Regions from separate parts of the Thiocystis violascens DSM 198 genome, predicted to be linked through region 1. Evidence: predicted binding sites of a transcription regulator. Region 1 holds the regulator's gene; each other region holds the start of a gene.
The links. The regulator sigma-54, encoded in region 1, starts transcription at its own class of promoters, with help from an activator protein. The targets are predictions, from matches to a motif close to TGGCANGNTNCNTGCTT.

Region 1 (3,106 bases):
CAGTCTCGCGGGTTCGGCGCGATGGTCGCGCAATCGCTGTCTAGGGTCATGAATTCGGGTCTCCTGCGATCGACCTGTCGGCTGGATCTGAGCCTAATGGTGGTGATCGTCTCTCGTCGTCTCAATAAAAAACACCCCGAACGGTCAGTCAACGAGCCGCCCGAGGTGCCTGGTGCGTGCCTACGGAAGCAACGCGTTCGCCTTCAATGCTCGGCCGCGGCTATTCCTCCGCCTCGGCGATTTTCGCAACAGGACCGCGGTGGCTGCTTTTCTTTTCCTTGTGGCGCAGCACCTGGCGATCAAGCTTGTCGATCAGGGCATCGATCGCCGCGTACATATCTTCGTGGGTAGAGTCGGCAAACACATTACCCCCATTGACATTGAGTGTCGCCTCCGCCTTTTGGGCGAGTTTTTCAACGCTGAGGACGACGTGGGCGTTGATGACGTGGTCAAAATGTCGCCCCAGGCGCTCGAATTTGTTCTCGACATAATCCCTGAGTGCATCGGTAATGTCGATGTGGTGACCCGTCAGGTTGATCTGCATCGTGTGACTCCTTAAGGTTCAAACGGCCTGTCAATCCAGGCGTTTGCGCTCGTTCGAGGGTGGGAGACCCATTGCCTCGCGGTATTTGGCGACTGTCCGGCGCGCGACCTTGATCCCCTGACCCTCAAGCTCCTTGGCGATTTTCTCGTCGCTCAGTGGCTTCCTGGCGGACTCCGCCGCGATCAGTTTGCGAATCAGGGCGCGGATGGCCGTGGACGAACACTCGCCGCCAGAAGCGGTATTGACGTGAGAGGAAAAAAAATATTTGAACTCGAAAGTGCCTCGCGGGGTGTGCATGTATTTCTGCGTGGTGACCCTGGAGACGGTGGATTCGTGCAATTCGAGCGCCTCGGCAATGTCGCGCAGAATCATCGGCCGCATCCCCTCGTCGCCCTGCTCGAAAAAATCCTGCTGCATTTCCACGATCTTGGAACCCACGCGCAGGACGGTATCGTTGCGGCTCGCCAGACTCTTGATGAACCAGCGTGCCTCCTGCAGATGGCTCTTCAGGGTCGTACCGTCGGCGCTCTGATCGGAGCGGCGGATCAAGCGCGCATAGTCCGCGTTCACTCTCAGTTTAGGCGTCGATTCGGGATTCAGCTCGACCAGCCAGCGGCCCTCCAGCTTGCGCACGAAGAGGTCCGGGACAACGTACTCCGAAGGCGCCGCCTCGATCAAGGATCCAGGCCGCGGATTGAGTCGGCGAATGAGTTCGATGGCGCTGACGATCTCCGGCTCCGGCGCATTGAGCAGGCGCGCCAGCGCGGCGATGTCTTTTCTCGGCAGATGCTCGAACCCGTCGCGGCAGATGGCAATGGCCAGGTCGCGGCAAGGCGTCTCCGAGGGCATCTGGCGCAATTGAAGCAGCAGACATTCCCGCGGATCCCGCGCGCCCACCCCGGGCGGATCGAGCGATTGGACGCGATGGAGCAGGGTCTGCACCTCATCGGCACCGATCTCCGGGTGGTCGATCGTGGTCAGCAGATCCTCGATGTGGGTGCGCAGATACCCGTCCGCGTCGATGGCGTCGATGATCGCCTGGGCGATCATGAAATCGCGCTCGTTGAGACGGCTGAGGTTCAGTTGCCAGGCGAGATGATCGTGCAGCGTTTGCGGACGGCTTTGGTGGGCGAAAGGGTCGTAGTCCGCGCCGTCATCGCCGCCTTGAGCGGCGGTGGGCAGATAGCTGTCGTAGACATCCTCCCATTGCGTATCGACCGGAAGCTCGTCGGGCATCTCGCTGGACTCGGACGGAACCTCCCGATCGATCCGCAGATCCTCCTCGGCGCGCGTGCGCGCGACCTCCTCGATCGGCTGGATCCGGCTGTCGCTCGCCTCGCTGGCACTGAATCGCTCGGCATCGTCGCCCTCCTCCAGCATGAGATTGGTATCGAGCGCCTCCTGTATCTCTTTCTGAAGTTCGAGCGTGGACAATTGCAGAAGCTTGATCGCCTGCTGCAACTGGGGCGTCATGGTGAGGTGTTGGCCGAGGCGAAGCTGGATGGATTGCTTCATGGAGCGCGAGTGCGTCTTGAGATGATCCCGTTCGAGTGCGAAAGCGTTAAGCGCGTCTTCGGCGATTCTAGCCCATTTCAATCTCCCGCGTTCGCCGTGTCCGGGCAGGGGGAGTGATGATGATTTTATCTTACACCCTTCCCGATCATGGCGGGGGCGTTAAATCGCAAACTTCCCCCGAGCGGCCGGGAGACCGACGCGGGTTGCGCGCGCGGCATGGCCGATGGCGTTTCAGGGCTACATGGAAAAATCGGCGCCCAGATAGACATCCCGTGCCTGCTGGTTGGCGAGCAGATCGGCCGGCACCCCGGCGGCGATCACCGTCCCGGCGCTGATGATGTAGCTGCGGTCGCAAATGTCGAGCGTCTCGCGCACATTGTGGTCGGTGATGAGCACCCCGATCCGACGGTCGCGCAGATGGGAGACGATGGCCTTGATGTCGCCGACCGCGATGGGATCGACCCCGGCGAAGGGTTCGTCCAGCAACATGACGATCGGGTCCACGGCCAAGGCGCGAGCAATCTCCAGACGCCTGCGCTCCCCGCCCGAGAGACTGAGCGCGAGCGAATCGCTCACATGCGCGATCCCCAGCTCTTCGAGCAGTCGCTCGCACTGTCGCTCGCGCTCGGGACGCTTGAGATCCCGGCGCGTCTCCAGGATCGCCAGGATGTTCTCGCGCGCGGTGAGTTTGCGAAACACCGAGGGCTCCTGAGCCAGATAGCTCAGTCCGGCGCGCGCGCGCGCATGCATCGGCAGCCGCGTGATATCGCGATCGTTCAGCAGGATGCGGCCCTGATCCGCGGCGATCAGACCGACGATGAGATAGAAGCAGGTGGTCTTCCCGGCCCCGTTGGGTCCGAGCAGCCCCACCACCTCGCCTGGATTCACGGCGACGCTGACGTCCTGCAACACCTGGCGACCGCGGTAACTCTTTTTCAGTCGTTCGGCATGCAGCGCGGTCAACTGGATCTCCTCCTACGTGGCTCGAAACCGACATTCGGGACGTTCGCTCCCGCCGGATGCGGCGTGAGCTTAGCGCGATTGCGG
Region 2 (3,106 bases), 630 kb from region 1:
GGCGGGTCTGCATTTCGGCGGGCATGTCGCCGATTTCATCCAGGAACAGCGTGCCGCCATCGGCTTGCTCGAAGCGTCCCTCGCGTCGTGCCTGTGCCCCGGTAAAGGAGCCGCGCTCATGGCCGAACAACTCGGATTCCAGGAGGTCGCGCGGAATGGCCGCCATGTTCAGCGCGATGAACGGCCGATCGCTTCTTGGGCTGTGCCGGTGCAAGGCGCGCGCGACCAGTTCCTTGCCGGTTCCGGATTCGCCATTGATGAGAACGGTGATGTTGGATCTTGCAAGACGGCCAATGGCGCGAAAGACTTCCTGCATGGCGGGAGCCTCGCCGATGATATCCGGTGCCTTGGCTTCCGCGACCTCTTCGGTGCGTTCATCGCGCCCGCGGCGGCAGGCGCGACTGATCTGGGAGACGGCTTCGTCAAGGTCGAAAGGCTTGGGAAGATATTCGAACGCACCGCTGTGAAACGCCGAGACCGCGCTGTCCAGATCGGAATGCGCGGTCATGATAATGACGGGTAGCCCCGGATAGCGGGCCGTCACCTGACGGAGCAGGTCAAGGCCATCGATACCCGGCATGCGGATATCGGTGAGGATGACATCGGGCTGTTCCCGTTGCAGCGCCTCGATGATCCCCACTCCGTTCGAGAAACAGGTCACATGCATCTCCGCCTTGCGGAGTGCGCGATCAAGCACCCAGCGAATCGATCGGTCATCATCGATGACCCATACCTTGGGTTCTCTAGTCATGGTCTGACTCCAGCGGCAGATAAACGATAAACGCCGTGTCGCCTGGACGACTATTGCACTCGATCAGTCCACCGTGCTGACTGACCAGTTCCTGGGCGATGGGCAGCCCAAGTCCACTGCCTCCGGGATAACCGGAGACCATGGGAAAAAAAATCTGATTGCGAATTTCGTCAGGGATGCCAGGGCCGTCATCACGTATCTGAGCCAATAGAATCAGTCGATGGCGGCGGTTTCCGATCGTGAATTGTCTTAATACCCGGGTTTTGAGTTCAACATGGCCATGGACACCAGCGGCCGCGGCGGCATTGCGGGCAAGATTCAGAAACGCCTGGATCAGACGATCCTGATCGGCCATAAAGTCTGGAATACTGGGATCGTAATCGCGTTGAATGTCGGGACCGAGCGGCGATTCCGCGAGGATCAGCCCACGGACATGTTCAAGCACGTCGTGAATGTTGACCATTGCGCGACGCGGCATCCGATTCGGGCCGAGCATCCGGTTCATCAGGGCCTGCAAGCGATCGGCTTCGTCGATAATGATTCGCGTATATTCACGCAATCCGGGATCGGGGAGTTCCCGTTCCAGTAACTGCGCCGCGCCTCGTAGACCGCCAAGTGGATTCTTGATTTCATGCGCCAAGCCTCTGATCAGTGTCTGAGTGGCCTGATGCTGCGACAGCAGATGCTCCTCGCGTGTAATGCGTAATTGACGGTCGACCTGATTCAGTTCCACCAGCACCTCGTCTTCCGCGTCAAAATGGAACAGGGGCAGAACGGTGCAGTTCACTGTTTTGGTGCGATCGGCAACCGTGATATTGATCTCGTGTTCCGTAAATGGATGACGCGAGGAAAGCGCGGAGGCCAAACGTTGCTCGACATTGCTGTCGGGGCAGGGAAGCAGATGCGCCGCATGCTGACCAACCAAGTGCCTCGAACTCACCTCGAACAGGATTTCGGCCGCCGGATTGAGATACGTCAGGCACAACTGTTTGTCGAATAACATGACCGCGGTATTCAGATGGTCAAGAATCATCCGTTCGAGAGTCGTTTTGCCCAAGTGTCGAATTGTCATTGGATGGATCCGTGTGGCTGTCTGCTTCGCCTCCGACCGGAACCAAGGCTGAAAGCACCGATGGTCCGGATCTTCGGTCATGTTTAGGGTTTCGATACCGGAATCCAACGGAGTGGGCCATTCGGGCGCAATGATGGTGCTCCATTGTAAAAAGCAGAATTCATACCAATTTCGAGATCCGGAGAATCATGTCCTGACGGACCAGCGACTCGTTCGTGATCGCATGGCATCGACGTCGCGTCGATCCTCAGGGCGATTGCCCTGGTTGCTCGGGTTTGCGAAGATGAAATATGTGGAGGGGCGTCTGGGCGACGGTGAAGCCTTCGTTATTGCGTATCCGTATTCGATGGCTACCGAAGGCGACGCCGGTCAATTTAATGGGGTTGCCGGCTTTGTCAGCGGAATCATCGCCTCATCGAGCAACACATCGATCTAGTGACCCTCAACGAGCGGCAGATCGAGGATGAACGCGATGGAGAGATCGCCGGTTTCCTGAATGAGGGTCTCGTTCGCGCTCGGTAAGACAATCGCAAACGCCGAATAAGGACCAGGAAACTGCGCGTCATCCGCATGGGATAGCCTAGCATCGGGAAATGTACATCGGCCAAAGTACATGCTTGCTGTTCGTGCGTCCTTGCACTGAGAGATCGAATGTCTCCGCCGAAGTCCTTTACAGGCTGTAATACATGTCGAATTCAACCGGATGCGTGGTCATGCGCAACCGGGTGACTTCAGCCATTTTCAAGGTGATGTAACTGTCGATCAAATCGTCGCTGAAGACGCCCCCGGCGGTCAGGAAGTCGCGATCCTGATCCAGCGCGTCCAGCGCCATATCCAGCGAATAGCAGACGGTCGGAATCGACTTCGCCTCCTCGGGCGGCAGGTCGTAGAGATCCTTGTCCATGGCATCGCCGGGATGGATCTTGTTCTGGATACCATCCAGACCGGCCAGCATCATGGCCGAGAATGCCAGGTAGGGGTTGCCGGTGGAGTCCGGGAAACGCACCTCGATGCGGCGGCCCTTGGGGCTGGCGCTGAACGGGATGCGAATGGAGGCGGAGCGGTTGCGCGCCGAGTAGGCCAGCATGACCGGGGCCTCGAATCCAGGGACCAGTCGCTTATAGGAATTGGTCGAGGCATTGGTCAGGGCATTCAGCGCGCGAGCGTGCTTGATGATGCCACCGATGTAATACAGCGCCGTGTCGGACAGACCGCCGTATTTGTCGCCGGCAAAGAGGTTCTGGCCGTCCTTGCTCAACGATTGATGAACGTGCATGCCGGTG
Region 3 (3,106 bases), 1.5 Mb from region 1:
TTTCGTGGGGTGTAGTGTAGCGTTGTTTTTAAAGCAGTGGGCTCAAATTGGGCTCAAAAATGACTGTATCCGAGTTTGTTAGAAAGACATAGAAAGCCTAAGCCCTTGTTTTTTAAGGTGGTGCCCGGAGCCGGGGTCGAACCGGCACGGCCGAAGCCGAGGGATTTTAAGTCCCTTGCGTCTACCAATTTCGCCATCCGGGCCTAGCGCTTATTTGTACCATATCAGTCGTCGTCATTCATAGATGGTCCGCCACCGCCCCGTAGAATGGGACGGACGGGTTCAGGAAGGGCGCGAATATCCGGGGCCTTGGCGCGTGAAGCCGTGCGTGCTTCGATGGCCTCACCACGAACGGCTTCATGGACATCGCGAGCGGTTGCAGGGGCGCGCTTACGATCACGCGCGAGAACGTATCTCATAGCGTCGCGATATCGACCTCGTAGACTCCGCCAATCACCACATATTCATCTTCGCCCTTGAGCATCCCTGGCAGCAGGCGGTTATAGAAGAAGACCTTGGGCAGCGGTACCTCGGCTTCCAGGATGTAATCGCCAAACTCGTCCGCCCGCTCGCGGTGGCTGGTGAAGCTGTTGAGGTTGTTGAACAGCACGCGATGCAGTCCGTCGTCGCAGGTCTCCTGAATTTCGTGCTCGTCCATGCGGTTGATGCCGCGATAGAGCCGGAGATGGGCGCGGTCCGGGAATTCGCGCGCCAGTTCGTACTGACAATAGGTATAGAGCAGGTCGAGCTGCGACTCCAGCGCGTTGGTGGCGTAGAGACCGCGGGTGCCTTCGGTTAGATAACGCTGATAAGCCTCGCCGTCGCGATCAAGCAGCGAGCCCGCGTGATGCCGGGCGAGCAGGCCGAAACGGCTTTCGACCCAGCGTTTCAGCACCGCGCCCTCGCGTCCGTCCGAATCGAACGACCAGCCGCGCACCAGGCGCGGATAGTTGGCGTTCGCCCGCGCTTTACGCCCCCGCCCCGGCGTCAGTCCCGCCTCGTCCAACTCGTCGAGCAGGAAATTCACCGTCATGTAGTCCTGGAAACGCTGGGCACGTTCCGGGTGGCTCGGGAAGCCGGCCAGGGTGCGGAACAGGTCTGCGTGGAAATCCTGGATGCCGTCGATCTCCAGTGGCACCGGATGCTTCTGGTAGGTCAGGCTGCCTAGGATCACCGCCGGCAGGTTGCAGCGGTTGAAGGGCAGTCGGGCGCTGGGCGGAAGGGTCGGCAGTTTGAGGGTGTCGTTTGGTCGATTCAACGGTTGTCCGGTTTGTCTGTTGCGATCCATACAGCGCATGCGGCTTTGTCGGGGATGCCACCATCTCGAATTTCTCTCGAAATTCGAGATAATAAATTATAAAACAAGAATTTAGATCGCTTTGCCTGATTTGGCATCGGGTTTGCTTATAAGCTGTCGAGCATCGATTCGTTCAACGCTTGCGACAGCAGGCTCACAGGAGACTCTACCCATGGCAATGCGTCAGTGCGCCATCTACGGCAAAGGCGGTATCGGCAAATCCACCACCACCCAGAACCTCGTCGCGGGTCTGGCGGAACTTGGCAAGAAGGTCATGATCGTCGGTTGCGACCCCAAGGCCGACTCCACCCGTTTGATCCTGCACGCCAAGGCACAGAATACCATCATGGAGATGGCTGCCGAAGCCGGTTCGGTCGAAGACCTCGAACTGGAAGACGTACTCAAGGTCGGCTACCGCGATATCAAGTGCGTCGAGTCCGGCGGCCCCGAGCCGGGTGTCGGCTGTGCCGGTCGCGGCGTCATCACGGCAATCAACTTCCTCGAAGAGGAAGGCGCCTATGAGGACGACCTGGACTTCGTGTTCTATGACGTGCTCGGCGACGTGGTGTGCGGCGGGTTCGCCATGCCGATCCGCGAGAACAAGGCGCAGGAAATCTACATCGTCTGCTCCGGCGAGATGATGGCCATGTACGCCGCCAACAACATCTCCAAGGGCATCGTGAAGTACGCTAGCTCCGGCAGCGTGCGTCTCGCCGGCCTCATCTGCAACAGCCGCAACACCGCCCGCGAGGACGAGCTGATCATGGAGCTGGCCCGTCAGTTGGGCACCCAGATGATCCATTTCGTGCCGCGCGATAACGTGGTGCAGCGCGCCGAGATCCGCCGCATGACGGTCATCGAGTACGACCCCAAGGCCAAGCAGGCCCAGGAGTACCGCGACCTGGCCACCAAGATCATCAACAACAAGATGTTCGTCATCCCGACCCCGATCACCATGGAAGCGCTCGAAGACCTGCTGATGGATTTCGGCCTCATGGACGGCGAGGACGAAAGCATCATCGGCAAGACTGCGGCGGAAGAAGTCGCGGCGTAGGGTACGCATCGCGTACCTGAAACGGCGGACAAGACAACGAAAAGGTACGCGCTGCGTACCCTACATGCCGGGAGTCCGCGCATTGGCGGCACGGCAGGAGCAATCAGCATGACAGCAATGACTCGCGAAGAGACCCAGGCCCTCATCCAGGAGGTGCTTGAGGCGTATCCGGACAAGGCGAAAAAGGATCGCGCCAAGCATCTGGCCGTCAACGATCAGTCGATCGAGCAGTCCAAGAAGTGCATCACCTCCAACCGCAAATCGCTGCCCGGCGTCATGACCGTGCGCGGTTGCGCCTACGCCGGCTCCAAGGGCGTGGTCTGGGGGCCGATCAAGGACATGATCCATATTTCCCACGGTCCGGTCGGCTGCGGTCAGTATTCGCGCGCCGGTCGTCGTAACTATTACATCGGTCATACCGGTGTGAACACCTTCGGCACCATGAACTTCACCTCGGATTTCCAGGAGAAGGACATCGTGTTCGGCGGCGATAAGAAGCTCGCCAAGCTGATCGACGAGATCGAGGGGCTGTTCCCGCTCTCCAAGGGCATCACGGTCCAGTCCGAGTGTCCGATCGGTCTGATCGGCGACGACATCGAGGCGGTGTCCAAGAAGAAGGGTAAGGAGCTTGAGAAGCCGATCGTCCCGGTGCGTTGCGAGGGCTTCCGCGGCGTGTCTCAATCGTTGGGTCATCACATCGCCAACGACGCCATCCGCGACTGGGTCATCGGCAACCGCGACGGCGACGAGTCCTT
Region 4 (3,106 bases), 2.0 Mb from region 1:
GCTTCATCGGATCCTGAGTAGCCAGTTGCGTGGTCATCAGTTTGAGAAAATCCGATTGTCCGAGTGTGCCGCTGCTCTCCTTGGCGGTCTGAGCCCCGTAACTCGTCAGCCCCAGTCCGCTCAAGACATCCGAGGATATTTCCGCCATGGTCTGTTCTCCGACACTGTATCCAATAGGGTGCGCGTTGTTCGCGCAATGGACGTTCGCCTAGGGTTGCGCAACGCACGTCACGGTTGATTCACACTGCACGCGGTTTAACTCTGACCGACCCGCAGCGTGCGTTCCAATAATTGCCGCGTGGTATTCATGACTTCCACATTGGCCTCGTAACTGCGCGAGGCCGACATCATGTTGGCCATTTCCTCGACCACGCTGATCGCGGGCCGAAAGACATAGCCGTCATCATTGGCCTGGGGGTGATTCGGCTCATAGGTCGGGATGGGCAGCGCCGGAGAGTCGACGATGTCAGCAACCCGCACCGGCATGGCGGCCCGATCAGGATCCTCTCGGTCCAGAATCGTCTGGAACAGAACCTGTTTCGACTTGTAGGTCTCTTCCGGCGTCTTGGCGGCGGTACTGGCGTTGGCCAGATTGGAGGCCACGGTATTGAGCCGGATCGATTGCGCCGTGAGCGCCGAGGCCGAGGTATTGAAGATGCTGAACAGATTGCTCATGGCGTTATTCCTTTCGCAGGGCGGCGCGGATACCCGACACGCGTCGATTCAGGAATTCAAGCGTGCTCTGATAATGCATGGCGTTTTCGGCAAAGGCCGCCCGCTCCAGCTGCGGGTCGACGGTATTGCCGTCGAGGGCCGGCTGCGCGGGAATGCGATAGAGCATATCGGGCACGGTATTGACGTCCGGTTGACCGGGCAGCGGCAGGTGATTGGATTGCGTTTGGGCTAATGCCAACCCCTTGCCCCGGCCTTCGATCGCCGCCAGGGTGCCCCTGAAATCGTAATCGCGTGATTTGTAGTTCGGGGTATCGGCGTTGGCCAGATTGGAGGCCAGCAATTCGCCGCGCCGATCCTGAAGCTTGACCGACGCTGGCAAGATGCCAAAGGCTTTATCGAGTGAAAGGCTCATGGGTGCGGCTCATGGGTTGCAATGACCCGTCAATCTCTTTGCGGGAGATCATGCAAGCCGCGCGCCAGTAGACGCGGGAGGGAAAAGCGAAAGCAAGGCTTCCAGTGACCGGATTTAAACCGCCAACCAGTCGTCATACCGGACGCGGTTTAGGGCGATTTCCGGGGAAATTCCTATCGGAATCAACGCTTCAAATGGACGAGATTAACAGGATTTTTCAAGATTCACAGGGTTGAAAACAATGACTTCTATCCTGTTCATCCTGCGAAATCCTGTCTATTCGATCCGAGCGCAGAGATGAACTTTTCAGGAAATCGTCTAAACCGCGTCTCCACCGATGTCGATAAAATCCCCAAAATCAAACACAAACTGAAAATTACGCATTTCGCTCTAGACGCGGTTTAACGCCGACGCAGCATGGAGCCTTGCGGCGTGCGCAGAATCTCGAAGGCTTCGGTGTAGGAGCCGACCGCTTCGGACGCGCCGACAAACAGATAGCCGCCAGGATCCATCTGACGGGCGATTCCGTCAAAGATCCGACGCTTGGTTTCGGCCGAAAAATAGATCAGGACGTTGCGACAGAAGACGATGTCGAATTTACCGAGCGTCGCGTAGGATTCCATCAGATTGAGCTTCTGAAAACGCACCCGGCGCTGAATCTCCGGCTTGATCCGATGCCCGTTCTCGATCGACTCGAAAAAACGCTGCCGACGCTCGGGACTGAGTCCGCGCACGATGCTCAGCCCGTCATAGACACCGGCGCGGGCATCGGCCAGCACGCTTTCCGAAAGATCCGTCGCCAAAATACTGACGCTCGCGGTCTTGGGCGGATAGCTTCCTTCCCATTCCGCAACGATCATGGAGATGCTGTAGGGCTCCTGGCCGCTGGAGCAGGCCGCCGACCAGATCCGGATCGGCTTTTGCTTGGCCGCCAGTTCAGGAAGCACGATTTGACGAAGGATATCAAAGGGATAGTTATCGCGAAACCAGGATGTCTCGTTGGTCGTCATCGCATCGATCACGCGGGATTTCAGCGTGGGATTGGCGGAACGCCGCAACGCCTTCAGCAAATCTTCAACTTTCGCGAACGAAAATTCGTCGAGCAGACGCGACAGACGACTGGAGACGAGATATTGGCGGTTCTCGCCGAGCACCAGACCGCAACAGTCGGAGAGGAATCGGGAAAACTCGGCGTAATCCTGCGCATCAATCACGGCTGAACCTTAGGAGTGATCTGGAAATCGAGGTCGGTTGCGACAGCCTGCGTTCATCAGGATTTCTTCGCATACTTGAGCACCGTCGTCGCCAACTCGTCCGGGTCGAACTTCGCCAGAAAATCGTCGGCGCCAGCCCGCTTGACCATGTCGTGATTAAACTGGCCGCTCAAGGATGAATGCAGGATCACCCGCAGATCCTTCAGCTTGCCATGTTCGCGAATCTTGCGTGTCAGGGTGTACCCGTCCATGCGCGGCATCTCGATGTCTGCGATGACCATTTCGATGGACGACTCCACCATGTCCGCGGCGGCCAGCTCTTCCAGATACTCCAGCGCCGCTCGACCATCGGAACGGGTTTCGGTGCGAAAGCCCAGTTCCATGATGGCGCGCTCGATCTGTTTGCGCGCGACCAGCGAATCGTCGACGACCAGGATCCGACGATCATGAGGCAGGATGGCGGCCTGTTTCTGCACCTCGTCGGAGACATCGGACTTGAGCGGATTGATCTGCGCAAACACGCGTTCGACGTCGATGATTTCGACCAACCGGTCGTCCACCTCGGTGACCGCGACCAGATAACTTTCACGCTCGGTTCCGCGTGGCGGCGGCTTGACCGTCTCCCAATTCACGTTGACGATCCGATCCACCGCGGACACCCAGAAACCCTGGACCGATCGGTTGAACTCGGTGACGATCACCTTGGCGTCCCGATCATCGTCGATCGGTCGTGCGGCAAAGCCGATCGCCAGCGCCAGATCGATCACGGAAACCGTCCTGCCGCGAATGTTGGCCACGCCGCGAA

Region 2: the regulator sigma-54 is predicted to act here: its motif matches at 1,975-1,991, upstream of glnL (nitrogen regulation protein NR(II)).
Region 3: the regulator sigma-54 is predicted to act here: its motif matches at 1,390-1,406, upstream of nifH (nitrogenase iron protein).
Region 4: the regulator sigma-54 is predicted to act here: its motif matches at 1,138-1,154, upstream of flgB (flagellar basal body rod protein FlgB).

The regions. Positions count from the first base shown of each region.
Region 1 is NC_018012.1:2,437,419-2,440,524, reverse strand. Features, by position in the region: gene hpf (ribosome hibernation-promoting factor, HPF/YfiA family) at 221-544, opposite strand; gene THIVI_RS10805 (RNA polymerase factor sigma-54) at 575-2,059, opposite strand; gene lptB (LPS export ABC transporter ATP-binding protein) at 2,297-3,022, opposite strand; gene lptA (lipopolysaccharide transport periplasmic protein LptA) at 3,092-3,106, opposite strand, start outside.
Region 2 is NC_018012.1:3,063,275-3,066,380, forward strand. Features, by position in the region: gene ntrC (nitrogen regulation protein NR(I)) at 1-751, opposite strand, end outside; gene glnL (nitrogen regulation protein NR(II)) at 744-1,823, opposite strand; gene THIVI_RS13595 (hypothetical protein) at 2,107-2,259, shown strand; gene glnA (glutamate--ammonia ligase) at 2,494-3,106, opposite strand, start outside.
Region 3 is NC_018012.1:3,975,571-3,978,676, forward strand. Features, by position in the region: tRNA gene THIVI_RS17665 (tRNA-Leu) at 119-203, opposite strand; gene THIVI_RS17670 (NAD(+)--dinitrogen-reductase ADP-D-ribosyltransferase) at 416-1,288, opposite strand; gene nifH (nitrogenase iron protein) at 1,470-2,351, shown strand; gene nifD (nitrogenase molybdenum-iron protein alpha chain) at 2,460-3,106, shown strand, end outside.
Region 4 is NC_018012.1:402,030-405,135, reverse strand. Features, by position in the region: gene THIVI_RS01925 (flagellar hook assembly protein FlgD) at 1-148, opposite strand, end outside; gene flgC (flagellar basal body rod protein FlgC) at 256-675, opposite strand; gene flgB (flagellar basal body rod protein FlgB) at 680-1,087, opposite strand; gene THIVI_RS01910 (CheR family methyltransferase) at 1,489-2,301, opposite strand; gene THIVI_RS01905 (chemotaxis protein) at 2,358-3,106, opposite strand, start outside.